DNA from 4 places in the Pseudoalteromonas sp. MMG006 genome. Region 1 is predicted to be linked to each of the others. Evidence: predicted binding sites of a transcription regulator. Region 1 holds the regulator's gene; each other region holds the start of a gene.
The links. The regulator sigma-54, encoded in region 1, starts transcription at its own class of promoters, with help from an activator protein. The targets are predictions, from matches to a motif close to GTTGGCACGNNNNTNGNNT.

Region 1 (7,972 bases):
ACCAAGGCTATCTTCCGCGCCATAGCCAACTAAAACCGTATACCCTTGTAGCGCTAAAACCATACCTATAAATAAGCCAGATACCATTATGATAAGTAATGACTGCGAGCCCACCATGTAAAGTTGACGTACAAGTAAAGGGGTACCTTTTTTAAAATTAGGAACGTGTGCAAGCGCACTAAACAGCATATGTGCTGAACGGCCAAGCGCAGCAAAACGCCCTAGCGTTTTTCGCCCTAGCCTTTGAAATAGATCCAACATTATGCTTTTTCTCCAAGTAACTCATCGGCATATGTTTGCGCAGGAAAATGAAATGGTACAGGTCCATCCGACAAACCATTTAAAAACTGCTGCACTAATGGAGATTCATGATTGCGCATCTCATCGGGAGTCCCTGAGCCTATTACACCTTGATCTGCAATAATGATAACGTGATCGGCAATACTCATAACCTCTGTCACATCGTGAGTTACAATTAAAGAAGATAGACCAAGCACTTCATTTAAAGACTTTATTAGCTTAACCAATACCCCCATCGAAATAGGGTCCTGTCCAGCAAATGGTTCATCATACATAATGAGTTCGGGGTCTAAAGCAATAGAACGTGCTAATGCAGCACGCCTTGCCATACCACCTGATAACTCAGAGGGCATTAAATCTTTAGCACCACGCAAACCAACTGCTTGAAGCTTCATTAAGACTATTAATCGAATGATATCTTCACTTAAATTAGTATGCTCCCTAATTGGGAATGCAATATTGTCAAATACTGACATGTCGGTAAATAAAGCACCGCTTTGAAAAAGCATGCTCATTTTAGTTCGTGCCGCATACAGTTCTTTACGCGACATACTTGGAATGCTGCCACCTTCAAATAAAATATCACCAGAATCAGGCTTAAGCTGACCGCCGATTAAACGTAGCATGGTGGTTTTGCCAATTCCGCTTGGCCCCATAATGGCAGTGATTTTACCTTTAGGTACGCTGAAACTCATATTTTTGTATATGGTTCTATCGCCACGCGAAAAGCTCACATCCTTGACTTCTACTATTGATTGCGACAAGTCGCTCTCCATAACAATGTTCACTAGTGCTCCTATTTTAAGGGTTTTTTATCAAAGATGGAAAAAACAATTCGTAAGATTTTGTAATACACCTGTAAAAAGTGGCCTAAGGCTGAGGGAATTTCCCTTAACGCATGCTTAAGTTTCTAAATATAAACTAAAAGCACTGGGCACATTAAAGTAGACCAGACTCTTTTATTTATACTTTCATGTTGGCTTTTGTTACTATTCGCGCCATCTGTATTTTGAATAACTGGCTTATCACAATGGTTACCTCGTTTGTTATTTTGATTCTTGGTTTTGCGGCTCTAGTTTGGAGTGCAGACAGGTTTGTTTATGGGGCTGCAGCCCTTGCTAAAAACTTTGGTGTCCCTACACTGATTGTAGGTTTAACCGTTGTAGCTATGGGGTCTTCAGCGCCCGAAATGATGGTTTCGGCCTCTGCTGCATTAGCTAATAAAACCGATACAGCCGTTGGTAATGCTGTGGGTTCAAACATTACAAACATTTTACTCGTGTTAGGTATTACCGCCCTTTTTCGCCCTCTTGCGGTATCTTCAAGTACGTTAAAACGTGAAATGCCATTGGTGATGCTCGTTTCATTAGCTACTTGGTATATTTTTTCCGATAACTATTTTTCACTAGGTGAAGGCATTGCACTTTTAATTGGCTTTATCGTTTTTATTGGCGGGCTAATTATTGTTTCTATGCGCGCAAAAAATGAAGATGATCCGTTTGTATCAGAAGCATGCGATGAAGTACCTAATGACGTTCCAACAAAAAAAGCTGTATTTTGGCTAGTTATTGGCATGATTTTACTTCCTGTAAGTTCACATTTTTTAGTGAGCTCAGCGGTTGATATTGCAAAATACTTTGGCTTGAGCGATTTAGTCATCGGCTTAACGATTATTGCTATAGGTACGAGTTTACCTGAGCTTGCAGCTTCTATTGCAGGCGTATTAAAAAATGAAGACGACCTTGCTCTTGGTAATATTGTGGGCTCAAACATATTCAATATTTTAGCTGTATTACCACTAGCCGGTATTATTAACCCTTCAGCAATTGATTCGTCTTTAGCTAGTCGAGATGTATTAATAATGATAGGTGCAACACTTGCTCTTATTATTATGTCGTTGAACTTTAGAGGTTCTCAGCGTATCAATAGAGTAGAAGGCGGCTTATTGCTATTCGCATTTTTAGGCTACCAAGGTTATATTTTTAGTCAAATAGGGTAAACATGGCGCAGTTAAACTTTATTGAACAAGGCCTTCGCGTTCTTGATATTGAACGCCAAGCATTGAGTGACATTTCTCAATATATTGATGAAAACTTCCATCATGCATGCCAATTAATGTACGACTGTCAGGGCCGCATTATTGTTATTGGTATGGGTAAATCTGGCCATGTTGGCAATAAAATAGCGGCGACTCTTGCAAGTACGGGTAGTCCTGCCTTTTTTGTTCACCCTGGTGAAGCAAGTCATGGCGACCTAGGCATGATCACAAAAAATGACGTGGTTATGCTTATTTCAAACTCAGGGGAAACCAGCGAAGTTTTAAATATCATCCCAGTCTTAAAACGACTGGGTGCAAAAATGATAGCCATGACGGGTAATATGCAATCAAGCATGGCAACTCTTGCTAATGTACATGTTTGCATAAAAGTAGAAAAAGAGGCTTGTTCATTAGGTCTTGCACCAACAGCAAGCACCACAGCCACTTTAGCTATGGGAGATGCTATGGCTGTGGCACTCCTAGAGGCTAGAGGTTTTACCGCAGATGACTTTGCACTATCGCACCCAGGAGGCAGCCTAGGTAAGCGTTTACTATTAACGCTAAAAGACGTAATGCACAGTGGTACAAACACACCTATTATTAATATTTCACAAACCATAAAAGATGCATTAATTGAAATGTCAGCCAAAGGCTTAGGCATGACTGCGATTGTTAATGACAATAAAGAACTTGCGGGATTATTTACCGATGGCGATTTACGCCGTATTTTAGAGCAACGTATTGATATTCATACCACTTTGATTAGTGTGGTAATGACTACGTCATGTACAACGGCTACCCAAGATATACTTGCAGCTGAAGCGCTCAATATAATGGAAAACAAACGTATCAATGGGTTGATTGTGGTTAACGAACAAAATCAGCCAATTGGCGCACTTAACATGCAAGACCTATTAAAAGCAGGAGTGTTGTAAATGCAATTTGAAGATCTCTATCAACCGCTAAGTGCAGACGCAAAAGCGCGTGCAAAAAAAGTAAAACTACTTATATGCGATATTGATGGTGTTTTTTCTGATGGGCGAATCTACCTTGGTAACCAAGGCGAAGAGCTAAAAGCGTTTAACACCAAAGATGGCTTTGGCATAAAGGCATTAATAAATAGTGGCTTTGAAGTAGCCGTTATTACTGGGCGTCATTCTCAAATAGTGCAAACCCGTATGAGCAGCTTAACAGTGCAACATATTTATCAAGGCCAAGAAGACAAACTCATTGCTTACCAAGAGCTAAAAAACAAGCTTAACCTTAGCGACGAGCAAATTGCCTATATTGGCGATGATGGCCCCGATATGCCTGTAATGGAACAAGTCGGCTTTGCCGTTGCTGTAAACGATGCCCACCCACTTATTAAACGTTTATCGCATTATGTTACACAAATGCCTGGAGGCTTTGGAGCCGTAAGAGAACTTACCGATTTACTCATGCTTGAAAATGGTAAGGCGCTTACCACACAAGGCACTAGTTCATGAATGCGGCGCGTATAATACTTAGCATTTTATTCATTAGCTGTATGGTTTGGCTTTGGTACCCTTATTTTACCCAAACAAATACAGCACCTCAGGAAGAAGCTGAAGTGATTGCTGAGCCTGATTATATAGCTATTGAACTTAAGCAAACAGCTTACGATGAACAGGGTAAAATTAGCCACAAAGTAACAGCGGCTAAAATGGAATTATACCAGCAACTAGGTTTTACATTTTTTGAAAAGCCTATATTTACCCTATATAACGAAAAACAAACATGGCAAATAAACGCTGACGAAGCAACATTATACGAAGACAAACAGTTAATTTTAGAAGGTAATGTAGTTGCCATAAATTTAACCGACAACGCTATGATAGACAAAATCAACGCTGACAATATTCAAGTTGATATAAACCTATTAACAATGCGTTCAGAACAGCCTGTTGTCATTACGGGGCCCAATTTAAAAATCACCGGTAAAGGCCTTGAAGCCGACTTAAAAACTGAAGTGATTAAACTAATTAACCATACGCGAACCATATATTATGACCAATAAAATGTCTAAAATACTTATAATTCCAGCCCTTCTACTTGCTTTTAATGGCTATACGGCAGAGCGAGAAGCTCCTGCTGCTGATCAGATTTCAATTAGCGCCGACAAACAAGAAGGTCAGCTAAAAGCCAATGTTGGGATTTTTGAAAAGAACGTTGAAATTATTCACGGTAATCGTCGTATTACAGCTGACCGCTTAGAAGTACATAAGCGCGATGATTTAGGTGATAACAAACAGTTACTAATAGCAACAGGTAGCCCAGCTTATTTCGAAGAAAAACAAGCTGACGGCACGGTAATGAGCGCCAGTGCAAACGAGGTGCGTTACGATGTAGCAAAACGATTTTTAACGCTTGTTGGTGATGCTGAAGTTGCGCAAGCAGGTCAAAAAATCAATGCAAAAAGCATTACGTACGACATGCAACAGCAATTAATTAGCGCCGAAAAAGATGAAAACTCAACCGACCGCGTGCACACTATTTTAGTGCCTGTTAAGCCAAAAAAAGAAAGTGATAAAGGTCAGCCATGAGCACATTAAAAGCAGAGCTATTAGCAAAAAGCTATAAAGGTCGCGAAGTTGTAAAAAACGTTGGCCTTGAAGTCAAAGCCGGCAGTATTGTAGGGTTACTCGGACCAAATGGTGCAGGCAAAACGACTACTTTTTATATGATAGTAGGCCTTGTACCAAGCGATAAAGGCAAAATTTCTATCGATGAGAACGATATTACTCTTTTACCCATGCATAGTCGTGCTAGATTAGGCATAGGTTACTTGCCACAAGAATCGTCAATTTTTAGAAAGCTTAGCGTTTATCAAAACCTAATGGCTATTTTAGAAACGCGTAAAGAGCTTAATAAAAAAGCGAGAGAAGATACGCTTAACAACTTGTTAGATGAATTTAGTATCCAACATATTCGAGACAGCCAAGGTATGGCTTTATCGGGTGGTGAGCGCCGTCGTGTAGAAATAGCGCGCGCATTAGCCGCTAATCCTAAATTTATTTTATTGGATGAGCCTTTTGCAGGTGTTGACCCTATATCGGTATTAGATATAAAGAAAATAATAGAACACCTTAAAAATCGCGGCATTGGTGTATTAATTACCGACCATAATGTAAGAGAAACCCTTGATGTTTGTGAAAAAGCCTACATTGTTTCTCATGGAGAGTTAATTGCTTCTGGTACACCAGAGCACGTATTAAACGATAAAACGGTACGCGATGTTTATTTAGGCGAGCAATTTAGGCTGTAACATTTACGCCATGTCTTTAAGCATCTGCTAGTATTAATTATAACAACATAAAAGGATTGTTAGAGATACATGAGGCAATCATTACAGCTGCGCATGGGCCAGCAACTTACAATGACTCCACAGCTGCAACAAGCAATTCGTTTGCTGCAACTCAGTACATTGGATCTCCAGCAAGAAATACAAGAAGCGCTTGATAGTAATCCGCTTCTCGAAGTAGATGAACAAGATTACACGGAAGAATCGGCTGGTAAAAACGAGCAAAAAGCAGATAACGACGAAGTAACCGTAAGCGCTAGTGCTGACGAAAAACCGAGCGAGTACGAGCAAGATAGTGGTGAAGCACTTACTAAAGATACAGTAAGTGACGAAATGGCTATGGATGTAAGCTGGGATGAGTACATGAGCGCAGCACCTGCTTCATCATCAGGCCCAATGCCAGAAGATGAATCTATTTACCAAGGTGCTTCAACCGAAACACTTCACGAATACCTAATGTGGCAATTACAGCTCACGCCATTTAGTCCCACGGATGAAGCTATCGCAATAGCGATAGTTGAAGCCGTAGATGACTCTGGTATTTTAACACTTAGTTGTGAAGAAATTTTAGAAAGCTTTAATCAAGAGAATGACGACGAAGGTGAAGTTGAACTTGATGAAATAGAGGCCGTTTTAAAACGTATTCAGTTATTTGATCCTGTGGGTATAGCAGCTCGTAGCTTACAAGAGTGTTTGTGTATTCAGCTAAATCAGTTTGATAAAGATGCGCCTTTTATCAATGAAACAAAGATGATTTTAACCGAGCATATTGATCTATTAGCAGCTCGCGACTATCGTACATTAATGAAGAAAACTAAGCTCAAAGAAGACGAGCTTAAAGAAGTAATGACGTTAATACACACTCTAAACCCTAAACCCGCAGATACTATAGTAAGGGAAGAGTCAGAGTATGTAATTCCCGATGTGTCGGTGAAAAAAATAAAAGGCCGCTGGGTCGTTGAGCTAAACCCAGATAGCATGCCTAAAATACGTGTTAATAGCCAATATGCAGCTATGTCGCGTACAGTTAAATCTAGTGGTGATAGTCAATTTATTCGCTCTCATTTACAAGAAGCTAAATGGTTTATAAAAAGCCTAGAGAGCAGAAACGACACATTGCTTAAAGTAACTAATTGTATTGTTAAGCAGCAACAGGGCTTTTTTGAGCATGGTCCAGAGGCCATGAAGCCTATGGTTTTAAACGATGTTGCTGAAATGGTAGAAATGCACGAATCGACTATTTCGCGCGTAACTACTCAAAAGTACATGCACACGCCACGTGGTATATTTGAGCTTAAATACTTTTTCTCAAGCCATGTAAGCACCGAAAATGGCGGTGAGTGTTCGTCTACAGCAATACGTGCTTTGATAAAAAAATTGATTGCCGCAGAAAACTCAGCAAAACCATTGAGTGATAGTAAAATTGCGGATATATTGGCTGAGCAAGGAATTAAAGTAGCTAGACGCACAATCGCAAAATACCGCGAATCTCTGGCTATTCCACCGTCTAATCAACGAAAGAGTTTGATATAAGACGCAAAACAAAGAGGAAAACGCTTATGCAACTAAACTTAACTGGTCGTCATGTAGATGTTACTGATTCATTGAGAGACTACGTAAATAATAAATTTGCAAAGCTAGAAAGGCATTCTGATCATATAAACAATGTTCATGTCATTCTCGATGTAGAAAAACTCAACCAAAAAGCTGAAGCTACTATCCATGTAAGTGGTGCAGAATTATTTGCATCTACTGAACATCAAGATATGTATGCTGCCATTGACTCGTTGATTGATAAGCTCGATCGTCAAGTTATTAAACACAAAGAGAAGCTTGCTCGACACTAATATGATGAAATTAAGCTCACTTATATGCCAGGACTGCAGCAAAGCTGCGGTCCTTTTTAATAGCAAAAAAAGAATTTTAGAGTTTATTAGTGAGCTTGCTCATGAAAAGCTTCCTTACCTTTCCCAACAAGATATCTTATCTGCTTTAATGAATAGAGAGAAACTTGGCAGCACGGGGATAGGCCGTGGTATAGCAATCCCTCATGGAAGAATGAGTGGTGCAGAAGAGCCATTAGCATTAGTACTTGTAAGTGAAAAAGCAATAAATTTTGACGCGATTGATAACCGCCCAGTTGATATATTTGTTGCACTCATCGTACCAGATGGCGATAACCAGCAGCACCTAAAGACTCTTGCAACTATAGCTGATAGACTAAATGACAAAGAGTTTTGTAAACAGCTACGCTGTGCAAAATCTGATGCTGAGCTTTACCAAGTCATTGTTAACCAATCGTAGTTTAAAAG
Region 2 (7,972 bases), on a different contig from region 1:
AGCTACGCTTACCAAAGCCTAAGTCGTTTTTGTCTACTAACATGCCCATGCCGTCAGTAAATTCGCCGTTGCCATCTGGTAATAATGTAATGTTTTGCGCTTCTTGATGCTCAGCCCATGCATTCATTACAAAGGTATCGTTAACTGATAAACATACAATTTCGTCAACGCCGTTTTGCTTAAGTACGCCAGCTAACTCGTTGTAGCGCGGTAAATGTGTTGATGAACATGTTGGTGTAAATGCACCTGGTAGTGAAAATACGACAACTGTTTTACCTTTAAAAATTTTATCTGTAGTTACCGATTTCCATTCGTCGTTTTGACGAGTTGCAAATGTAACGTTTGGGATTGTTTGGCCTTCAATATTCTTTAACATAGTTTGTTCCTCTTGATTTGTTGGAGCCATTATGGCGAATAAATAAATATAGTTCCAATCGTTTGTTTGTATTAAACTAATAGGCATAACCTATCAGGTGTAGATGAATATGAACTTAAAAGATTTTGAATACGTTAAAGCAATAGCGCACTACAAGCATTTTCGCAAAGCGGCAGATGCGTGTTTTGTAAGCCAACCTACATTAAGCGGACAAGTTAAAAAACTTGAGCAGGAGCTAGGTGTGGTATTGTTTGACCGTTCAACAAAGCAAGTAACGTTAACAGCCAAAGGTGAACGTTTGTTGACACAAATAGAAACTATTTTAGAGCAAACACAAATCCTAAAAGAGCTTGCTGCAACCTCTAACGAGCCGCTACAGGGCAAAATTACTATCGGTATTATTCCGACCATTGCCCCATATCTGCTGCCAGCTTTACTTACTTCAATGAAGGAAGCCTTTAAAGACAGCCAATTTGCGTTTACTGAAATGCAAACGGCAACAATTTTAGAAGCACTTGATAACGGCGAACTCGACTTTGCAATACTGGCCGACGTACCGGAACTTAAAAATTACCATACGATTAATTTGTATAAGGAAGACTTTTTAGTTGCTGTTTCTCACGATAATGCGTTATCTAAACATAAAAAAGTGGCTCTAAGTGATCTACAAAATTACAGCCTACTAATGTTAAGTGATGGCCATTGCTTTAAAGATCAAGCCCAAAAGTTTTGTTTTTCAGCTGGGGTTGATGTATCTAATCAATATCAGGGCAATAGCCTTGAAACTTTATTAGCGCTGGTGGCTATGGATGATGGTATTACATTTGTACCTAAACTTGCATGTACACAGCGCATAGGTATTGATTATTTGCCTATATTTCCTAATCAGCAACGCAATGTAGTGTTTGCATGTAGAAAGCATTACCCACACTTGTCGGGTGTTGAGCAATTAGGTGAGTGGTTAACTAAGCACCCAAATTTAAAAGCTAAATTGAGTAAAAAGCTTAATTAAGTTATTTAAAGCTCTTGGCTGATTATCTCTACAACATCATTAATTTGTACACCAGGTAGTGGTTTTTCATCGATGCTCATTGCAATCGCGCTTTGCTGGTAAAGCTGCTCTACACGAATAGTGTTAAGTGTAGTAATAGTGTGGGGCATGGTATTACCTTGAGCATCTGTTAAGTAGTTATGGTGCGCAATACTTAGCATCTGGCCTTTTTTGAGCCCGTGTGCTTTTCCTAGGTTAACCACTATTTTGCTATTTTCCATGTGCATAATTTTGCCCTGAGTAGGTAAACACGCCATAGCTGCTTGAATATCGTAACTGACTGACTGATTGAGTTCGGTTATGCTTTTCCCATAAGGTGATTGCCAGAACCTATCAGAATTCACATCTACAATCGTGGTTTTTTCAAAGGGCCAAATTGCTTTAGTGTGGTAGCTATTTTGCCAAAGTTGCTCATATGTGGTGCCATCAAATAATACAAATTCTATGTTGTAGCCCCGCTGGTATGTTTCGTCTTGCCAAAATGCGTAATCGTTATTTAGTTTGTCACTGGTTGATAAATCAGTTATTTGGCTAAGTAATACGTATTGAGCGTTACTTCGGGAGGCGATTTCTTCTAGTTGAGCGTTTGAGTAGTCATGTTGCTGTGAAAAGTATTTATCTACACTAATCGCGTTATTGTAATAAGCGACAGGAATAGCACTCATTTTTGATTTTTGCAGTGCGGTAAATATGTTTTTGCTAATTGCTTTATTTACGTCAAATATTTGACCCATCATGGCATGCTCACGATGTACAAGACGGCTTTGAGTGACCGCTATAAATTTATTAAAGCTATTTTGTGGGCATTGCTCAGCTTGAGCAAAAATATCTAAACGTAGGGTAATTGCAAATTTACTACTGTGACGGTCTTCGCTTACTAACTCTATTTTTTGAATTTCCCCATGGCTGCTAATTTTTAGCTGGTCTTGCATTAAAACGCCATCTACCAAGGTTTGCACTGAGCTTACACGAGCACCTGAAAACACAAGAGCTTGTGTTATAGCATCTTTAATAGCGGCTGATTTAGCTGCTGCTATATCGCCGTTTTGTATTTGTGCATGGCCGGTAGATTCGTACCACTGCGCTTGAGTAAAAGCCGAAAACGTTAATAAAGCAGTTGCACTTAAGCCTGCAAATGCCAATGATAAAAACGACTTCATACTCTTACTCCAATTATACTTTTGTTAATGATGACACTATAGCAAGGACTGTACCAATGTTATTTTAGCGCATTCATTGTTTAACTTATAAATGGCATTAAACGTGCATAAGTTGCTGTAACTAGTTTTTAAGGGTCATGTGCTATGCGAGCAATTTCATTATTAATTACACTTGGGTGTTTAAGCTTAAGTGGCTGTAGCAGTATTTTTGATAAACATGTTGAGTATAAGTACGTAGAGCCAAATAACTACCCGGTTTTAAAAGCTGTGGGCTATGCACCTATTAGTTTACAAAGCGGCGCTAATTTATCGCAAAAACAGCTAATGGCTATTAAAGCATCAAAGCTAGAAGCGTACCGAGAGCTTACTGAGCAAGTATACGGGCAAAAAATTACCGCTGGTACCACAGTGGAAGGCTCAATTGCACAAGATGATTATTTACAAAGCCAAGTACAAGGAATTATTAAAGGCGCACAAGTAATTAAAACTTATGCTGTAGATGATACCTACATTACAGAGCTTGAGCTAAATATGAAGCGTGTACACGATTTATATATTGGCGAGGTAAAACCCCGTGAAGTTAAAAAAGTAACTTACTACTAAATCACGACTGCTATTAAAAAACTCCTACAAAATATCTCATCCTCTTATATTGAGTGCTATGCTGTTGTTACGAATAATATTTAAACAAGTAGTGTAGCGCTTAGTGTATGTTTCTAATTTTTTATCCTTTGGCCTGTGAATGACTCTTAGGCCTTTCTTCTGCAACGGTAAACTACTTCTTTGGTGCAAAAATAATTTGCGCTACTTACTGCTGTTTTTTTTACTTTCAAGCGGTGTGTTTGCAAGCCGATTAAACATTCAATTTAATACGTTTATTGAGCTTATGGGGAAAAAATATGGCCCAGCACGAGTAGCTGTTGCCCGAAGCTGGCAAAGCATGTTGGTGCAAACACAAAATAAACCAGAACAACAACAAATACTGATAGTAAACAATTTTTTTGCCCGCAACTTGCGTTATCAAACCGATATTTTACTTTGGAAACAAAATGACTATTGGGCCACACCGCTTGAAACACTAGGACGCGGCTTAGGGGATTGCGAAGATTACGCAATTGCAAAATACATTAGTCTAAGAGCATTAGGTGTAAGCGACGATAAGTTGAGGCTTATTTACGTAAAAGCAAAGCTAGCGGGCTCCAATAAAACACAAGCACACATGGTACTTGGCTATTTTGCTACACCTAACGCTCAGCCACTTATTTTAGACAGTTTAATTACAAAGGTTTTACCTGCTGCAAAACGTGTAGATTTAAGCCCTGTTTTTAGCTTTAACAGCCAAGGTTTATGGGCTAATAATTCAACCAAAAGTGTTGCGAGCCCAACAGCAAGGCTTTCTCGCTGGCGTAAAATTTTGGAGCAGACAACCAATGAAGGAGTTTTGTGGTAATGGCATCATTTTCCTTATCTAACTATTTTAAAAAGCGCAAAATAACGCTTCGGCAAGAGCTTTGGATTGCATTGCTGATTGTTATTTTTGTTGGGTTTGTTAGCAGTGTTTTAATTAGCACCAATTCGGCCAAAAGTTACTTTTCTACTCAGTTGTATTTAAAAAATGTAGATAACGCAAGCTCACTTGCATTGATGATTAGCCAATTAGATAAAGATCCGGTTGAGCTTGAGTTATTGGTATCTGCCACGTTTGATACCGGGCACTATAAACGTATTGAGCTTCAAGACCCTCATGGCGAGGTAATAATTAAACGCACCTTTGCTGATGAGCTGGAAGCGTCTGTGCCAAACTGGTTTAAAGCAATATATGGGTTAAATGTGCAGCCAGGGGTAGGGCAAGTAAATAATGGATGGCAACAGTTTGGTACGTTATTTATAGAAAGCCATAGCCAATACGCAGAGCAAGCCCTGTGGGAAAGTGCACTCAAGCTGTTTTTTAGCTTTTTAATAGTCGCTTTTTTTGCTTGTATAGTGAGTGCTTACTTTTTAAGCAGGATTTTAAAGCCGTTGGATGATGTGGTTTATCAGGCAAATGCATTTGGAGAAAAGCGCTTTATTAAATCAAAGGTGCCGCGCACATTTGAATTTGCTCGATTAGTACAATCAATGAACCAGTTATCCACACGTTTTAGCCGTATTATAAAAGAGGATAGTAAGCGGTTAGAGGAGCTAAGGTTTAAGTCGCAGCATGACGAATTAACCGGTTTGGCCAACCGTGAATATTTTGGCGCCACACTTGAAGCGCATTTACAAAAGTCGAAAGATCATGCGCATGGGGCTTTGTTTTTATTTAGAATTGTAAACTTAGATCAAATAAGTGAGCAAATTGGCCGGGTCGAAATGGTTAATTTTTTACGCCGTTTTTCGGATATGTTAATTGAGTTTTTAGAGTTAAACCAAGAGCATTTTTCTGAAAATTACATTGCGCGCATCTCCCATAGTGACTTTACCGTTTTATTTAGTGATACAGACGATATAGAACTACTAAGTGAAAGAGTTAAAACTTTGCATCAAGCTTTTATTGAAGAGTATAAAAGCGTCAACTTAGCAATACCTCACAGCTGTACATACATATTAAAAGAGGACTCAAGGTTTGATGTATTAAAACGCGTTGATGAATTATTAAAATCAGGCAATACGAAGCAAGTTGCAGTACGTGCTAAAGAGGCTGACAGTAAACAAAAAAGTGAGTTATTTGACGACGCTACAAGTTGGCAAAGTGCAATTGAGTCTGCTTTAGATAACCAAACACTCGAAATAAACACTTTCCCGGTAATGAGTTTTACAGGGCAGTTAATGCAAAATCAGTTAGGGTTGAGTTTAGAGCTTGGCGGGCAGCTGTATCGTGCAAGCTATTATTACCAATGGGCTAACCGTTTAAAACTATTAGCGCGACTAGATTGGGGCTTAATTAAACAACTAGTAAACGAATACAATGTTGAGCCGCCAAGTGAGCTTATTTCGATAGAGCTCTCGGCGCAAACTTTATTAGATGATACGGCAATCGCTTCTATATTGACTTACTTATCTGCATTTCCTGAGTTAGCCTCAAAAATTTGTTTTGATATTCGTGAAAGTATTGCGGTTAGCGAAATCGAAATATTTAAAGATTTTTGTGAGCAAGTTAGGTGCATGGGGGCAAAAGTTGCTTTAAAGTGGGTTGGTCCTGAGTTTACTAAAATTAATAAAATACAAGAGTTTGGCTTAGAAATGATTAAAATTGATAGTGTGTATGGCCACAACATTAGTTACAGCCAAGATAATCAGACCTTTTTACGTGGGGTATGTACACTCGCGCATTCTATTGGTATTAAGGTGGTTGCTCAGGGGGTTACCAGCCAAGATGACTTAGACACACTTGTGAATCTTGGCTTTGATGGGACTATTAAAGAGTCGTAAAGTTAACTTCCTTTAACGACTAACATTAATTGAATTCGGTCGCGTACTTTTAGTTTATTGAATATAGAGCTCATATGCTCTTTAATCGTTCGCTCGGTAATATTTAATGACTCTGCGGCTTGTTTGTTGGTGGCGCCTGTAACAACAATATCAACTACTTGGCGCTCTCGCTTTGTGAGCAATTCAAGGTTGCATGAGTGTTTGTAGTTAAACTGCGTTTGTGACAAAGCACCTACAAGGTTTGACAGTAACTGCCCAGGTAGCCATATGCCTCCTGAGCAGGCAGTCTCTAGTACTTGTTCAATAATAACTTTGGTTGCTAAGGCCTCTACATAACCTCTTGCCCCTGCCTCTAAGGCCGCTCTGAGTTCGTTAATTTCAAGTTCGTTGGTCATAACTATAACGAGTAAACGCTGCTGCGAATATTTTTTTACAAGCTCAAGCCAGTTAGGTGTACCAGCTAAAATCCAAATAACGTTGGATGCGGTTACTCTTTTTGGCTCTTTAGTGCATATTACACAATCCGCAAATGCTGTATGCCAGTGCTTTGACTCAAACTCAGGCTGTGTAATAAAAATACTTTGACGCATTACTTCTCCATTTATATAAATGCTTTAACGCTCTGTCATTGCTTGCGATGTTGCGCGAAGAACTGGCTTTAAAAGGTACTCAAGCACGGTTTTTTTACCGGTAATAATGTCAACTTGTGTGGTCATCCCAGGAATTATCGTTAGTTCTTTCGAAAAGTTATTTTTGGTGGTTTTTAACTGCACTAAATAAAATGTGTTTTCTCTATCATCTGTGATTGTATCTGCACTTATGTGCAGTACTTCAGCTTCTAAGCCGCCATAAACAGCAAAGTCATAGGCGCTAAATTTAATCATTGCGGGCTGACCAGGGCGTAAAAAGGCGATGTCTTTTGGCGGAATTTTTGCCTCTACAACTAATTGGTCGTCCAGTGGTACTATTTCCATCACGTCACTGCCAGGTTGTAAAATACCGCCAACTGTATTGACTAATAAACGTTGTACAGTGCCTTTAACTGGCGAGCGAATTTCAGTTTGAGTAACTTTATCGGCAAGACCAGATTCCGTTTCTTTAATCGACTCTAAGCGAAGAAGTGCCTCAGACAACTCATTGTTCCAGCGGTTTATCATCGCAAGCTCAACTTCGGTAACCTTATTTTTAGCTTCGTTAATTGCCGACAGACTTCGATTAATAACGGCTTTAGTTCGGTTTATTTCACCAGTAATATCAACTATTTCTCGCTCTAACCTAATAATATCTATATCAGATACTGCACCTGTACGAAGTAATGGACGCGTTACTTTAAGCTCTCTATTGGTGAGTCTTAATGCATTGGTATGTTGCTGCAATGCGGCTTTTGCTTCTATATGATCTTGTCGACGTTGCTCAAGTTGGCGCTTGTGAATTGCTACTTGTTGCTCAAGTTCTCGTCGGTTACTTAGGTATATAGATTGCTCATGTAATACGGCTTCTGGTACGTCCTCAGCTAAACCTTCAGGGAAAATAAGTTCTTCTTTTTTAGTTAGTGCGTTTAAGCGTGCAACTTTAGCTGTAAGAGACTGCACCTTTGATTGATTTTCTCTAAAGCTAGAAATAAAACGAGTCGGATCGATTTTAATCAGTACGTCACCTTCACTGACTATTTGACCTTCACGTACATTTATTTTTTCTACCATGCCGCCATCGTAAGATTGAATTAGCTGTAATTTATTAGAAGGAATAACTCGCCCTTCACCACGAGCAACTTCGTCTAAATTAGCAAATCCAGCCCACACAATAAGGCTTATAAAAGCTACGCAAATTAAATAAAGTAAAAATCTTGCGCTAGCTGGCTCTTGCTGCATTTTTTCCCATTGGGCATCAACTACCCAGTCTTGCGTGTTTGGTGGCGAGAGCCATCCACTAAATAATTTATTGAAAACTGATGGCTTGCCTTTTTTTCTGGAT
Region 3 (7,972 bases), on a different contig from region 1:
TTTATCTTCACCAAGAGCGGCTGTAAGCGCTTTTTTAATAAAGTCTTCTGACTGAAAACCAATAGTACTAAAGCTTTGAATTTGCTCTATAAACAAATTATGTACAGCACTTATTTTAGCCTGCGATAAATCATCTAGCGCAGCCATCGCCATACCCACCTTCTGTACTTGCTTTGGCTCCAAGTGTTTAAGTATTTGCGCGGCATCTTCTTCTGATAAACTCAAAAGTAATATAGCGGCTTTATCTACACCGTCTAGTTTATCAACATCAAACGATGGCGGGAGTTGTTTTTGTTCTTGATCAGTCATCTTCTGTTAACCACGCTTTCACTACTTGTGATGATAGTTCTGGTTCGTTAGCGACAAGGGCACGAATTGCTTTAAGTAAGTCTTCATCGCCATGTAAATCCGGTAACTGCAGTGTACCATCACTTGAGAAACCAACCGAAGCAGAATCAAAGTCTTTATTTAGCATATCGAGCGTACTGTCGCCAATATCTAAGCCTGAGCTTAATGCATCTTCGTCGTACTCTTCTAGAGTATCATCAGGGTAAATTAAGCGTTTAAGCATTGGTTTTACTACTGCCATTATTAATACAATAATAACTAAGGCACCAAGTACAAGGCGGACTATTTTCATAAACCAGTCTTGCTCCCAAAGCGGGACTTCAAAATCTAAATCAGTCGCTTCTCTTACAAATGGTACGGTAACTACTTCAAGCGCATCACCTCGTTGCATATCAAAGCCAACACCGCCTTGGAGTAAACGACGAATATTTGATAATGCCTCAACCGAACGAGGAGCCATTGTTGTCTCGCCGTTTTCACCTACTTTAGGTAGATAATCAACAGCAACCGACACACTAATTCTACGTATTACACCGGTTTGTTGGCGTTTGTGGGAAATAGTTGTATCTAGCTCGTAGTTACGCGTTGCCTCTTTATGGCTGCGTGTTGGAGAAGTGGCAGTGCCTGCTCCGCCTTGCCCTGCGACCTCAGGAATATTTGAATTAACCGGGGGCTGATTAGTCAGCGCACCAGGAATACCCACAGCTAGACCACCTATGTTACTTTCTTCAAATGTGGTTTCGCTACGTACAGCGGGTAAGTCGGGGTTATAACGTTTTTGAGTTTCTTCTACAGCGCTAAAGTCCATACTTAAATCAACCTGAGCGGTGTAATTACCTAACCCTACAACCGGAATAAGTATGCTATCTATTTTTTCTAAATATTCTTGCTCGCGTTTACGCTCAAGGTCGTACTCTTTACGAGAGCGCGCTGCTAATGAACTTTGTGAGCCTGAATTTAATAAGCGGCCATTTTGATCGGTTACCGTTACACGAGCAGGCTCTAACCCTTGAACGGCTGACGCTATCATATCAACAACTGAGTCAATTTCTTCACCGTCAAGCATTCTGCCGCGTTTGAGAGTAAGTACCACTGTGGCTGATGGCTTTTTTTCTCTACGTGCAAAAACGTTTTCTTTTGGAATAGCTAGCAATACTTTGGCGCGAGTTACATTGTTAAGCTCTTCAATGGTGCGGGCAAGTTGTTGCTCTCGGCCATGCTTTAAACGTTCACGTTCTAAGCGTTGGCTTACACCAAAGCCCATATCTTGCATAATAATATCGCTACCAGATGTAGGCCCTTGCTCTAGCCCTTCGCGTGCCATTAATAATTTAATATTTTGGTATTCGCTTTCATCAACCGATACGACATTTCCGTCAAGTTGGTATTCAATTTTTTGTGCATCTAAAAAATCAAGCGTTTGAATAAGCTCTTCTGTAGGCATTTTACCTAATGGACGCATGTCTGGCTGACGAGCCCAAATAATAACAAAAATAGCGATAGCTAAACAAATAGCTAATGCAATAACAAGCGTGACTTGGCGTAATACATCAACACCATTTAACGCACTTAAATAGCCCGATTTTTGCTCTTGTTGACTATCGCCATCGCTTTGCTCGATTGTACCACCAGCAAGTGCAAGGTCTGTTGATTGATTAGATTGCGCCACAATAATTCTCCACTACCTAGTTAAACAGGCATGTTCATGATTTCTTTGTAAGCTTCTACAAGTTTATTACGAACCTGTACTGTTGCTTCAAATGCCACTGATGATTTTTGCGAAGCAATCATTGCATCGGCAAGCGATACACTGCGGTCGCCCATTTCAACGGCTTTTACTTTTTGGCCTGTGTCTTGTTGTAGCTCATGTACTGTATTTAGTGCATTACTTAACATATCGCCAAACTGTGCGCTTGAAGGTGATTGAACCTGAGTAGGCAGCTTATTTGTTTGATTACTACGGCCAGCTTCTAAGGCCATTGATTGCATTTCTTGAAATACAGCGCTGTTTTGAATTTTCATAATTTTTCTCTGACGGTGCAGTTAACTCTTAAAGGTAATAAAGCACAAAGCATGCCAAATAAATAAGCCTTTAAATACAATATGTTAACATGTTATTTTGTGAGTCAGAGTTTTGACAACCCTAAATTCGTAGTTCGAATTTAGGGCTCAAAGGGAGCTATGCTGGAAGTGAAATACCTAAGTCGCGCATTTGCGCTAATTTATAACGTAAGGTTCGCGGGCTAATACCGAGCGTTTCGGCTACGTCTTTGCGTTTACCTTGACAACGCGCTAACGTTTCTAAAATTATTCGATGCTCTTTATCTTTTAGCTCGTCTTTATAGCTGCCGGTGTCTGGTGTCGGTAAATCTTGCTGGGGCATTACATCAGCACTTTGCTGATCGTAATAAGCGCTACTCAACGACTTTTTCTCTACCACTTCACTTTTTTCAGTCTGTGGAATAACAAAATTGCTCGGCGCTAAATTTTCAATAAAAATAGCATGCTCATTTATTGTGTCGCCACTGCGCAGTATAAGCGCACGTTGAATTACGTTATCGAGCTCACGTACATTACCAGGCCACGCATGAGCAAGTAACTTTTGCTCGGCCGCGCTATCTAAATACGCCATCGGCTCTTTGCTTTTACTTAAGTGACGTTCTATTAAGTGTTTAGCTAGCACAATTATATCACCAGGGCGTTCACATAAAGGCCGCCACATAAGCGGGAACACATTTAATCTGTAATATAAGTCTTCTCGAAACTGATTATCTGCCACGGCTTCTTTTAAATCGCGGTTACTTGTTGCAAGCACACGTACATTTAATTGAATTGTTTTACGACCACCCAAACGCTCTACTTCGCGCTCTTGCAACACACGTAATAGTTTAGCCTGTAGACCTAAATCCATTTCGGTTATTTCATCGAGTAAAATAGTGCCACCTTGTGCTTGCTCAAATTTACCTGGGCAAGCTTGAATAGCCCCTGTAAAAGCACCTTTTTCATAGCCAAACAAGGTTGCTTCAAGCATGTTCTCTGGTATTGCTGCGCAGTTAATTGCTACAAAAGGTTCACTACTACGGCTTGATTTATCATGAATATAACGTGCGAGTACCTCTTTACCTGAACCACTAGGGCCAAGCACCATAACACTTGCATCAGAGCGGGCAACCTTGCTTGCAAGCTCAAGTAGCTGAATGCTAGTAGGGTCGGCCACAATGGGGCCATCTGTATCTTTAGGTTTTTCAGGTAGGTAGCGGCTCACCATATTTAGTAACACCTCAGGTGCAAATGGTTTTGCCATATAATCAATAGCCCCTAAGCGCATTGCCTCTACTGCATCATCAATTGTTGCATACGCGGTCATCATTAATACAGGTAAGTCTGGATAATTTAATTTAATACTACGTAGTAAATCAAGACCACTCATTGCGCCCATTTGTACATCGCTTACCACTAGTGAAAATGACTCTTTTTTAAGTAGTAGCATTGCTTGCTCTGCACTATTTGCAGCTACACATTCAATACCCGACATTTCAAGTGTATCAATTAAGGCTTCGCGTAAGCCTGCGTCATCCTCAACAACTAAAATAGTGTTACTCATAATGATTCCTCTAATTTAGATGTGGTATTAATGGGAAGTAACATACTAAAGCAGGCTCCCCCGTGTTCATTATTAACCACGTCAACACGGCCTTGATGCGCACTAGCCACAGAACTTACAACCGCAAGTCCTAAGCCTGTGCCTTGGCTTTTTGTAGTAAAGAATGGCTCAAATATTTTATCGCCTTGGCTTAAATCAACGCCTGGGCCATTATCACATACGCTAATTCGTACCATATTTGAGTCATGTGAATCTGTTTGAGCCGTTATTTTTACCACTGCGCCATTGCCAATAACTTGAATACTGTTATGCACTAAATTTTGAATCGCGCTCGCAAGCGCAGTTTTATTACCCACAATTTGTATGTCTGGCTCAGGTAGGCTGACATCAAGCTCACTATTATTAAGGGCTACCATAGCGTCTGCGCCAGTTTTAACCTCTGTTAATAACTGCTGCATGGAAACTTGCTCAACAACTTGCTGATCACCACTTTTTGCAAATAGCAGCATGTCGTTAACTTGGGTCTCTAAATCTTTTAATCGCGACATTAATTTAGTCTGAAAGTTGTCACGAGAAGCTTCCGGCAAACGTTTTGAGCCTAAATTAGCTGCATATAACATAGCAGCAGAAAGAGGCGTACGAACTTGATGCGCCAATGACGCAACCATTTTACCCAGCGCACTTAACCGCTGCATATGGGCAACTCTTTTTTGTAATCGACGAGTTTCTGTTAAATCAGTCATTAAAATAAGTTGGCCAGGCTCAGGAGCGAGTGCGGTTATATCCAACTTTATTAAACGCCCATCTTTAAGTGACACTTCGTGCCCATCATCTTGATGTGGACGAAAAGAGCGCTGAATCACATTAAACCACTTCTCACCTTCTAATGGCTCACCAAGCATATCTATCGCTATTTGATTTGCTTTCGCTATCATGCCTTTGCCATCTAGCACCACCACACCTGCGGGCATAGTGTCTACTAAATGCGAAAGCCAGCTAGCTTGCTTTCGCAGATCGCTTAACTCACCAATGTACTCCTCTTGAAGTAAACATGGGTTATACTGATTTGCAGAAATAAACTGTGGTTTTAACACGCTTGCAAGAGCCATAATCAAATCTCAAATAGATGTAGATACAGGGCTAAATGCACGATTTATACCAAGATTTATTTGTATATTTTTCATTACGTTACACGCTAATTTTAAGTGACATAAAAATGACGCACACTAAAAGGAATAACAATGAGTAAGCAAAAAAAGTGCCGTTGCCCATGGCTCGACACCACTAAACCAGACTACGTTATTTACCATGATGAAGAATGGGGCGTGCCACTTTATGACGATACAAAACTATTTGAATTTATTACGCTAGAGTCGGCGCAAGCAGGTTTAAGTTGGTATACCATTTTAAAAAAGCGTGAAAACTACAAAAAAGCATTTGCTAACTTTGATGTACACAAAGTAGCTAAATATACAGTACAGGACGTTGAGCGACTCATGCTTGATGAAGGGATAGTGCGTAACCGCTTAAAAATTTCTGCAACCGTTAATAATGCTAAACGATTTATAGAAATTCAAAAAGAATTTGGTAGTTTTAGTCATTACCAATGGCAGTTTGTAGGTAATAAGCCAACTATTAGTGATTTAAATAGTATTGATGACTACCCTGCAATTACAGAAGCTTCTGCCGCATTTGCAAAAGATTTAAAAAAACGTGGTTTTAAATTTTTAGGCCCTACAACGGTATACGCACATATGCAGGCATGCGGTATGGTTAACGACCATAGTAATGATTGTTTTAGAAAAAAAGAAATTATTGAGGCTTTTAGCAAGTCGATGAGTAAGTACAGCTAAGTAATTAGAAGCTGCTCTTCTCACGCGAGCAAGCTTGGCGTCTACCGCCAAGGTTCAAGTGTGTATTTATCTTTCAAACCCAAAGCTGCATGCGCAATGGGTAAAGTTCGTAAAGTGATAGCGACAATGAATATGAAGAAAAAGTATTTTGTCTTTTGTGCACTATTAGTCTCGCGACAAGTTATACTTTTTCATTTTTTCGACGAGTGTTGTACGCCTCACACCTAGTATTTCTGCGGCGCGTGCCACAACATAATCAAAGCGTTCAAGTGCTTGAGTAATTAAGCTAATTTCAAGCTCCGCTAAATAGTCTTTAAGCTCAATACCGTCCTCAGGTAATAGTCCGCTACCTTGGTTAGTAAATTCAGCTTCGGGTTCAGAGTCATAATCACTAAAGCCAGTGCTAAAAATATCGTTAAAGGCATCTTTTTCTAAAAGCTCTTCAGGGTACTCTGGTTCATAGGCATCTACCTCTATGTAACGATATTTATTGGGTAAATCAGGTACATCAACCACCTTTTCAGGAAACATAATAACCATACGCTCAACCAAATTAGCAAGCTCACGAATATTTCCAGGCCAAGCATGTGCTTTTAAACTCTCAACCGCGCGCTCTGTAAATTTAGCGGTCGTACCGCTTTGCTCATTAACACGGCGCATTAACTCCTTTAATAGTAACGGAATGTCATCAGCACGCTCACTCAAAGAAGGGTTTTCGATAGGGAATACATTCAAGCGATAATATAAATCCTCCCTAAAACTTCCCTCTTCTATCATATTTTCAAGATTACGGTGAGTAGCGGCAATAACCCTCACATCAGCCTGAATGGCTTTTGTGCCACCTACTCTTTCATAGCTTCGCTCTTGTAGTACTCTAAGTAACTTAACTTGCATTTGCAGCGGCATATCACCTATTTCATCTAAAAATAGTGTGCCACCTTGAGCAAGTTCAAAACGGCCTTTACGCGCTGATATAGCCCCTGTAAACGCCCCTTTTTCGTGCCCAAACAGCTCACTTTCGAGTAGTTCCCCTGGTATTGCACCACAGTTAACAGGCACAAACGGCCCAGTATTTCGCTTAGACAATAAATGCACATTGCGCGCTACAACCTCTTTACCTGTACCCGACTCCCCTAAAATAAGCACGTTTGCATCGGTTTTAGCCACTTGTTCAATTAAAAAGCGCACATCTTTAACGGCTTCTGTTTCACCTACTAAGCCATCAAATGCTTTATGAGGTTTATGGCCTTTATGGTCGGTTGGCAGCATACGTTGATATTGCTGGCAATCGTGCAGCAGCTGCGTGGTTACTTCGTGGTTAAAAGGCTCACAAATCAAGCCTACAACATTTGCAATGCTTAGTAGTGGCTTTAGTGTTTCACCAATTAATAAAAAAGGGAGTGTTGGGTAGCGTTTAATTAAGCTTTCGTGATTTAAGCTTTGCAATGCACCTAAAATTACGATGCACTCTTGCTGCTGATACTTACTGCATATTTGCTCAAAGCTAGACTCATCTAGCAATTGTACAGCCTCACCTATAAAGGTAAGTGATGCGTTTAATCCTATTGAGCGATTGTTATTATTATCTAAAATCAAGATCATAGTTAGCGAGCCGTACTTTCACTAATTTATTTAATTAGTTAAATTGTAAGCCAGTTCAGCACGGATGCAAGCAATAGCGGCAGTTTTTTGACATAAACGCCAAAAAACAGACGGATTAGTAAATTAACCATACTTAAGAATTAATCATTAAGTATCAGTTTATAAAGACCTTATACAAAAAGCCCACTTAAAATTTTAAAGTACAAATTAGCTTATATGTAAAATATATAGGCTATTATTTACTTAAGTTGCAAGTAATAATGCCGATAACTATTAAGATGTAAGACGCTTGGCATTAATATTGCTTTTATTTTGATATAAGTTTTACATAATTTTAGTAGTTAAATTTAGGATCACCCATGGCTCATGTCTCACTGAAGAAATACAGTCAAGTTCGTGCAAGTAATATTGCAGAAATGGCGCCGTATGAACAAATAAACCTTATTTTTAGTAATATTATTGGTCGCTTGGCTGCCACTAAAGGTTTTATTGAACGCAAAGAAATAGAAAAAAAAGGTGAAAACCTTTCAGCATGCATTTTACTCTTAGGTGCGCTGCAAGATGC
Region 4 (7,972 bases), on a different contig from region 1:
CCAGGTGCATCTGTAGGGGTTTTAATTGCGCTAATTACCGACTTTGGTGAATGTATTAGCGCACTAATTTTTGCTGTTTTACTGCCAAACACTCCCCAAATAAAACGGGTAACAATAAGTGCAAGCGTAAAAAAGCCCATTACAAAATGTAGCTCAATCATGCCCTCTTCGGCACTAAAATATAACGCAGCAATACTCATTACTAATAACCAATGAAAGCTTCTAATAAAGCTATCCCAAACCTGTACTTTTGACATTGCGCCCACCCTAAATAAAACAGTACTATTTAATATGATATCTACTTTAACATCATCATATTAAGGTATCCTTATGAGTCATTCCACAAGTCATATGAGTAAAAACCATGCAAGGAACTAAAAAAGCTATTTTAAAGGGCTTTTTAGATATGCTGCCACTTTGTTTAGCGGTTATTCCGTGGGGTATTTTGTGTGGTTCTTTAGCTATTCAAAATGGCTTTAGCGCTTTTGAAACCCAAGCTATGTCACTTTTGGTTTTTGCAGGCTCTGCGCAATTAGTCGCTATAGAGCTTATGGCGGGTAATACTCCGCTACTCACTATTTTATTTACTACGTTTATTATCAGCTCTCGTCATTTTTTGTATGGTCTCGCTGTTCGTCATAAAGTCATTGATAAACCCATGCGCTGGCGCTTACCGGTAAGCTTTGTATTGACCGACGAGCTATTTGCTTTTTCGCACCATCGCAAAGCATATAGAACAAAAATAAGATTAATATACGCACTTAGTGCCGGGTTTAGCTTTTATATAGCTTGGAACTTGTGGACTCTCATTGGTATTGTGGCGGGCTCTATGCTGCCTGACTTAACCAATCTAGGGCTAGACTTTGCAATTGCAGCTACGTTTATAGCGTTAGTTATTCCAGGTGTTAAAAACTTAGCCACCTTAGTCACCGTGATAGTCGCGGGTATAAGCGCAACTCTATTAAAAAGCACAGGGTTTGAGCTGTGGTTAGTATGCTCGGCTTTACTTGCTATGTGCGCAGGGTACTTCACATCAAGAATAACCACAAAGAAGGACGCGCACTAATGATGATCACAATATTACTTATGGCGTGTATTACCTTTTTTACGCGTTACTTATTTTTGCACCGTGCATTACCATTTAAGGAGGGCCCCAAGATGCAGCAATTTTTAAGCTTTAGTGCCCCAGCCGTACTGACAGCTATTTGGGTCCCTATTGTATTTTTAAATAAAGAGGGTATTAACCTTAATTGGCAAAATCCCTATTTAAGCGCGGCTATTGTGGCCGTTATTGTGGCTTACAAAACACATAACATTTATTACACCACCCTTGCAGGAATGGGTCTTTTTTTAATACTTAATTAGGGCATGTTGATCGTCCCTAGAAAGAGCTAAAGGGCAGCGCATGTTTGGTATTTATGCCGCGTTATAGCTTATTCATAGAGAATAACCACACTACATAGGCTAAGCCTTGCTTACAAACAAACATACTGATGCAAATTTACCCACAAAAGTTCAACATGCCCTAAGCAACCCTACATTTATTAATAGATTTTTGTTACTGCAGTGAAACTTTATACTTTTCGATATATGCATCAGCGAGTAGAATGCTTGAAACAATAATAATAAGCGTCAATCATGCACGAATTTTATCAATTAAGCGCAACTAGCTTGCAAGGCCAGCCCATTAACTTTAGTGATTTTAAGGGGAAGGTTGTACTTATCGTAAATACCGCCAGTAAGTGTGGGTTTACCTACCAGTATGAGTCTCTTCAGGCCTTACACAATAAATATGCAAGCCAAGGTTTGGTTATTTTGGGTTTTCCGTGTAATCAGTTTGGCCAGCAAGAGCCTGGCGACGCCACCCAAATAGAGCAAGGCTGTTTAATTAACTACGGTGTTAGTTTTTTAATGTCGGCCAAAGTCGATGTAAACGGTGAGCATGCCCATCCTATTTTTCGTTATCTAAAATCAGCATTGCCTGGTTTTTTAACACGTAAAATAAAATGGAACTTCACTAAGTTTTTAATAGCGGCCGATGGCACACTGATAAAACGCTACGCTCCTTTTACTAAGCCTGAAAAGCTAGAAATAACCATTCAAAAAGCACTTAAAAACATTACGGCATAAAATTAATAAAGAGGCGTATAGCCTCTTTATTGCCAGTTAAAACTAAGCGTTAAACATGTTTATAACCACACGTATAAATACCTAAACAAAACTGGCGATGTATTTTTACTAGTACAATTTACTCTATGTAATCGCTTAAATCGTCTTCGCCTAGGTTTTTACGCAAACGTTTTTGTTCAAGATAGTCTTCCAACTTTTTCTTAACTTTTTGCTTGTTTTTATCATGTTGATTACGCCCGACCATTTCGTATTCGTCTTCAACAAAATCATCATCTAGCGCATCGTAACTAAATGTCTTACCCACAACCCACTCCATAAAGTGTTTGAGACCAATTAAGGATTTTATAATCGCAATAATTGGTGAAATTAAAAATGTTCAGTACTAAATATGATTTACATATTAGTACCAAAATAAAGCCATGTAGCTATCGTAAATAGTCTTCATGTCAGTATTGTGAATAAATAGCGCTAAATTCGAATTGAGGAAAGTGAGAGTTTTTTATCGTATCGATAAATAAAATTTATCACTTTTTATTTTTTAGCCAATTTGACTAAAAAATAGTTATTTACTTAATGAAAGAATCACTATCAAGCCGCCCATAAACACCTAACCCATTGTTTAAAATAAACAAATAAAACTGGCACCAAACTTGTTATTAGTTAATCGTCATCAACAAAAAAGTAGAGAACAAACATGAAAAAATTACTATTAGTAAGTGCTTTAATTTGTACGCCCGCTGCAATGGCTCACAACGATAACGATTCTGCAATTTCATTTAGTAACGAACAGTGCAATGTTGAATTTAAAAATGATGTACGTATTAAGCCAAACGAATTAGAAATTTTTACAGCTAATAATCGCACCATGCAGTTCACTACTGACGGCGATTTAACTATAAACGGTGAGTTAATTAACCTTAATAGCAACCAACGCGCAGCGTTAAACACCTACTCTGATAGCTTACGCACTCAATTACCTGAAGTAGCGAATATAGCTTTAGAAGGCGTTAAAATTGCAGGTGTTGCACTCGCTGAAGTAGGCAACGCATTTAATATTGATGGCTTAGATAATATGTCTGAACTGATGGACGATATTAAAGTGGAAGTAGAAAACACTTTTTATCAGCAAGGCACCTTTGTCATGGGCCAGCAAAGCTTTAATCAGTTTGGTGAAAACTTTGAACAGCAATTCGAAAATCAAATAGAAACGGCTGTTGAGTCTGCAGTTATGCAATCAATGGGCAGCATTTTAGTTGCACTAGGCTCTGAATTATTAGGCTCAGGTGGTGATATGGAAGCATTTGAGCAGCGCATGGAAAATATGGGCGCACAAATAGAAGAAAAAGTAGAACTACATGCTAATGCACTTGAAGAACGTGCTAACGATTTATGTGGTAATTTTGCCGACATTGCTAAGCAAGAAGAGCAATTAGTAGCACAGTTACCTGCGCTTCAAGGCTATGAGTTATTTACAATTAAGCCAACTAAGTAACCCAAGTAACTATATTTAACATCCCTTTAGCAGCATTTAAGGTTACTTAAATGCTGCTTTTTTATGTACTGATTTACATTATTTTCTTGCTAATAAAGTAAGCTCGCCTAATGTAATAATAGCGTGCTCCATTTGCTCACTCCATTGCACACCATAACTTAATCTAAAACAGCTTTTATATTTACTCGTCGCAGAAAATATAAGCCCAGGCGTTATGCTTATGCCTACCTCAAGCGCCAGTAAAAAAAGCTTTTGGCTATCGTACTCGCCACCTAAGTCGAGCCAAATAACGCAGCCGCCTTGAGGGTCACTTATGCGAGTATTTTTTGGCATGGCTTGTTGTAAACAAAAGCGCATACGGTCTTTGTTCGTTCGCAAGCGCTGCCTTAATACCTTTAAGTTTCTATCGTATTCACCGCTGGCAATAAATTCCGATAACGTCCATTGATTAATTAACGATGTTGAGCAACTTAAAGCGCGCTTATACCGCCGAGCTTGCTGAGCGTACTTACCCGCAATTAACCAACCAACACGATAGCTAGGCGCTGCCGTTTTAGAAAAAGAGGAGCAACTAATTACGAGCCCTTTTTTTGAATAGGTTTGTGCAGGTGTACCTCGTTGTGGGGTAAAGTATAGATCGCCGTAAACGTCATCTTCAATAAGTACCACGTTATGGTTTTCTATTAGCTCTACCATTTGCTTGCGATTTTTATCGTTCATAAAGCTGCCAACTGGATTGCTAATAGCGGTAGAAAATAAACATACTTTAATGTCGTGATCGTTTAATGCTTGCTCTAAGTCGTTAAGCCAAATCCCGTTATCTGGACACAGTGGTATTTCGAGTGCTCTTAAGCCTAAACTTTCTATTAATTCAATAATACCGTGATAACACGGGGTCTCTATGGCAACGGCATCACCGGGCTTTGTTACACACTTAAGCGCTATTGCAAGCGCCTCTTGTGCACCATTAGTGATCACCAACTCATCTATATTAATACCTATACCAAAACCCAAATAATAATGTATAAGCTGCTTTTTTAACGGTACAAACCCATCCATTGGGCCATAATTAATGGCGCTGTTACCAGCAATTGTCATCACTCGGCGCATATTTCTCGCAAGTGCTTTATCGGTTGGGGCAGCCGCAACGGGGTTTGCGATACCAAAAGGCACTACGTTAACTTGATGAATCGCACTATATACTTGCTCTATTAGCGCTTGTTTATTAACAATAACAGGCTCGCGACTTAGCTTTACACGCTTAGGAAGACTGCGTGCTATAGCGACGGCTTTTAAAAAATAGCCCGATTTTTCTCTTGCCTCTATTAAGCCTTGATCTTCAAGCGTTTGATAAGCCTGCTTTACTGTAGGAATACTTATGTTTAGGTTAGTAGCCATTTTTCTTAGAGATGGCAGCTTTTCACCGGGCAACAAAACATGCTGTTCGCTCATATCTTTAATAAGTTGAATAACTTGCTGATATAAAAATTCAGGGGGTTTGTTGTTTACGGTTTTTAAGTTCATCGCACATCAAATCTGTATAGGTTACATTTTTACTTTTCTGTATATGGTAAGTATACAGCTAGCTCTTAAAATAACCACTCACCCGGTATTTAGGATCGACAATGAAAAGTGCAGCGCTATACATTACAACTGTTTTAATTTGGGGCTCTACTTGGCTAGCTATTGAGTTTCAGCTAGGTGATATTGCTGTAGAGCTGTCGCTATTATATCGCTTTGCTATCGCAGCCGCGCTAATGTGGTTATATGTAGCGTACAAAAAACCCGACGTGCGTTTTTCGTTGGTAGACCATGGTTTTTTTGTGCTGTTGGCACTATGTAACTTTAGCCTAAATTATTTAACGTCAGCCATGACCTCAATTGCGTTTTCTATGCTGCTGGTTATGAATATAGTAAATACACGATTATTTTTTGGAAAACCTATATCTAAGCGGATCTATACAGGCGCAATACTTGCTGTACTGGGCATAACGTGTCTATTTTGGCCACAACTACAGCAGTTCGACTTGAGTAATGGTGCGTTGGTCGGGTTACTACTTGCTCTTAGTGGCACCTTTGTGGCTTCATTAGGAAACATGGTAAGCGTAAGAAACTCACGCAAGCAAATTGGTGTACTCCAAGGCAATGCTTGGGGCATGTTATACAGCGCAATTGGTTTAGTTTTATATGTACTAATGAGCGATGTGCAATTTAGTTTAAACGCCCCAAGTAGTTACTGGCTTTCGTTACTTTATTTATCAATATTTGGCACTGTAATAGCATTTAGCTGCTACTTTGCGCTACTTAAAAATATTGGCCCTGAGAAAGCCAGCTACGTTATTGTACTGTTCCCGCTTGTTGCGGTAACACTCAGTAGCTTTTTTGAAGGCTTTGAGTGGCATGCAAATACCTTTGCAGGATTTAGCTTAGTACTTTTAGGTAATGCCATCGTGCTTACCCCTACAAAACAAATTAATGCCTTTTTAGCAAATAGAGTCATTGCTAAAAACGGCTCCGTCCCCAGTTAGAAGCGTTTAACGCAACTAACACAAAAGCGCCTACCCTAATGTAGGCGCTTTTTTATTGGGCAATGAAAAAGTAAAGCACCAGTATGAACGCTAATCTTTGCTGGTGTTTCTCCAACCAGCTCTCCATCCGCTTCTATTAGTAACCCTTGAGTCATTATTTCGGCGCTAGGTATGCGGCTATAGGTAAGGTTTTGAATATGTTGGTGACGCTTAAACAATAATTTTATAAAGCTCAGCACATTATAAAACACTCCGCCAGAGCGCATTTGATAACACTCAAGCTGCCCATCACTTAAATCTGCATTGGGAGCAATCTTTAAACCACCGCCAAAGTATTTATGATTTGCAAACACCGTAATTAAATTAGGGTATTGCATAGTTTGGATATTAAATATCCCTTTTAATTGCTGAGCACTGTAATACATTAGCTCTCTTGCGCTTATCCAGCTGTAATCAAACGCTGAAAAGCATCCTTTCGCATTAATAGCCTTTACTACATGAGCATCAAAACCTACCCCGGCAATATTAATAAAGTAACGAGTATTTATTTTTCCTATATCAATTGCGATGGGCGGATTGAATAGTGCTTGTTTCCATTGTTCTTTATTACAGTCAAACCCTCTTGAGAAATCATTACCGGTACCACAAGGTAGCAGCGCTAAAGAACAATGACTTCCCATTAATGCGTTAACGGCCAAATGCAAAGTACCATCACCCCCTAATACAACGGCTTTGTTGACCTTACTTAATTGCGCTTTTATTTGTTCACAGTCGTGTTCAAAGTTTCCCGTAGTAAAAAAAATACAATAAGTTAGCTGGCGTGTTTCACAGGTGCCTAAAAGCCAATTTAAAGACTTTTTACTGTGTTTTTTAGTGCTTGGTTTAGCAATTATCAGTAATGACAAATTTTTATATCCAACTATAAAGTAGATAACGAGATAATGAGTGTTTTAATTAAATTTTTTTAATCTGAATAACTAATCAAAAAATAATAAGTTAAATGCATAGCAAAAAATAAAAAACTGGCTATACCCCAACATAAAAGACAAAAAAGACTATCCAGATATACATAACTATGCAGATAAACAAAAAAGCTTACTGAATCAAATCTTAACAAATAAAAATCGCATTAGTTTAACTAATGCTTCAGGCTCAATTTTTATTGCTTTATTTTTAATCAAGCAACGTGCAAAATGCACGCGATTTCAACAGATACAACCCGGAGCAAAGTAATGAACCCAATCAATACCCTAAACCAAGCAGCTGATACTCACGTTGCAGTAAAACCAACTAACCGCAAAGCAAAAATGTTAGCCAAGCTTAACCGTATTGGTAAAAGACTAGCACTTAGCGGCGCAGCTCAATATAAATAATCACTCAACCATGATTATTTTTTCGGTGCAGCAAGCACCCAACCACTAAATTAAGTCACTTATTTAGCTCCTCTTGTTTGCTGCAACCTCTTTATTTTATTAAAAATTGCTTTAATTCCCTCTTATTTACAAAAAAAACCTCATTTACGTATATTTTTTAGGCAAACAGTCATTTTGCTATTTACACAGCGGTATCACCTAAGTATTATTCTGCGTCACGGAGAGATGGCAGAGTGGTCGAATGCACCGGTCTTGAAAACCGGCATAGGTTTGTAGCCTATCTAGGGTTCAAATCCCTATCTCTCCACCATATTTTAATTGGTGGCATTATTTTACTTCCATCAATACAAACGGTTATGCGTTGGAGAGGTGTCCGAGTGGCCGAAGGAGCTCCCCTGCTAAGGGAGTATAGAGTTTGTAGCTCTATCGAGGGTTCGAATCCCTCCCTC

Region 2: the regulator sigma-54 is predicted to act here: its motif matches at 2,627-2,645, upstream of J8L73_RS10415 (flagellar assembly protein T N-terminal domain-containing protein).
Region 3: the regulator sigma-54 is predicted to act here: its motif matches at 2,411-2,429, upstream of fliE (flagellar hook-basal body complex protein FliE).
Region 4: the regulator sigma-54 is predicted to act here: its motif matches at 2,768-2,786, upstream of J8L73_RS15740 (YggN family protein).

What each region holds. Positions count from the first base shown of each region.
Region 1 covers NZ_JAGJEJ010000003.1:18,430-26,401, forward strand. The annotation lists gene mlaE (lipid asymmetry maintenance ABC transporter permease subunit MlaE) at 1-261, opposite strand, end outside; gene J8L73_RS04230 (ATP-binding cassette domain-containing protein) at 261-1,076, opposite strand; gene J8L73_RS04235 (calcium/sodium antiporter) at 1,331-2,299, shown strand; gene J8L73_RS04240 (KpsF/GutQ family sugar-phosphate isomerase) at 2,302-3,273, shown strand; gene kdsC (3-deoxy-manno-octulosonate-8-phosphatase KdsC) at 3,274-3,825, shown strand; gene lptC (LPS export ABC transporter periplasmic protein LptC) at 3,822-4,376, shown strand; gene lptA (lipopolysaccharide transport periplasmic protein LptA) at 4,366-4,902, shown strand; gene lptB (LPS export ABC transporter ATP-binding protein) at 4,899-5,624, shown strand; gene J8L73_RS04265 (RNA polymerase factor sigma-54) at 5,694-7,193, shown strand; gene hpf (ribosome hibernation promoting factor) at 7,220-7,507, shown strand; gene ptsN (PTS IIA-like nitrogen regulatory protein PtsN) at 7,512-7,964, shown strand.
Region 2 covers NZ_JAGJEJ010000009.1:10,002-17,973, reverse strand. The annotation lists gene J8L73_RS10425 (glutathione peroxidase) at 1-376, opposite strand, end outside; gene J8L73_RS10420 (LysR substrate-binding domain-containing protein) at 486-1,388, shown strand; gene J8L73_RS10415 (flagellar assembly protein T N-terminal domain-containing protein) at 1,394-2,587, opposite strand; gene J8L73_RS10410 (LPP20 family lipoprotein) at 2,732-3,190, shown strand; gene J8L73_RS10405 (transglutaminase-like cysteine peptidase) at 3,387-4,037, shown strand; gene J8L73_RS10400 (LapD/MoxY N-terminal periplasmic domain-containing protein) at 4,037-5,998, shown strand; gene J8L73_RS10395 (response regulator transcription factor) at 6,001-6,588, opposite strand; gene J8L73_RS10390 (HlyD family type I secretion periplasmic adaptor subunit) at 6,613-7,972, opposite strand, start outside.
Region 3 covers NZ_JAGJEJ010000001.1:296,082-304,053, reverse strand. The annotation lists gene fliG (flagellar motor switch protein FliG) at 1-309, opposite strand, end outside; gene fliF (flagellar basal-body MS-ring/collar protein FliF) at 302-2,017, opposite strand; gene fliE (flagellar hook-basal body complex protein FliE) at 2,038-2,370, opposite strand; gene J8L73_RS01370 (sigma-54 dependent transcriptional regulator) at 2,528-3,952, opposite strand; gene J8L73_RS01365 (ATP-binding protein) at 3,949-5,061, opposite strand; gene J8L73_RS01360 (DNA-3-methyladenine glycosylase I) at 5,194-5,805, shown strand; gene J8L73_RS01355 (sigma-54 dependent transcriptional regulator) at 5,971-7,407, opposite strand; gene fliS (flagellar export chaperone FliS) at 7,767-7,972, shown strand, end outside.
Region 4 covers NZ_JAGJEJ010000019.1:17,353-25,324, reverse strand. The annotation lists gene J8L73_RS15765 (cytochrome b/b6 domain-containing protein) at 1-257, opposite strand, end outside; gene J8L73_RS15760 (AzlC family ABC transporter permease) at 365-1,066, shown strand; gene J8L73_RS15755 (AzlD domain-containing protein) at 1,066-1,365, shown strand; gene J8L73_RS15750 (glutathione peroxidase) at 1,639-2,130, shown strand; gene J8L73_RS15745 (hypothetical protein) at 2,249-2,434, opposite strand; gene J8L73_RS15740 (YggN family protein) at 2,825-3,622, shown strand; gene J8L73_RS15735 (PLP-dependent aminotransferase family protein) at 3,701-5,146, opposite strand; gene J8L73_RS15730 (EamA family transporter) at 5,248-6,150, shown strand; gene J8L73_RS15725 (diacylglycerol kinase family protein) at 6,186-7,055, opposite strand; gene J8L73_RS15720 (hypothetical protein) at 7,383-7,523, shown strand; tRNA gene J8L73_RS15715 (tRNA-Ser) at 7,743-7,833, shown strand; tRNA gene J8L73_RS15710 (tRNA-Ser) at 7,887-7,972, shown strand, end outside.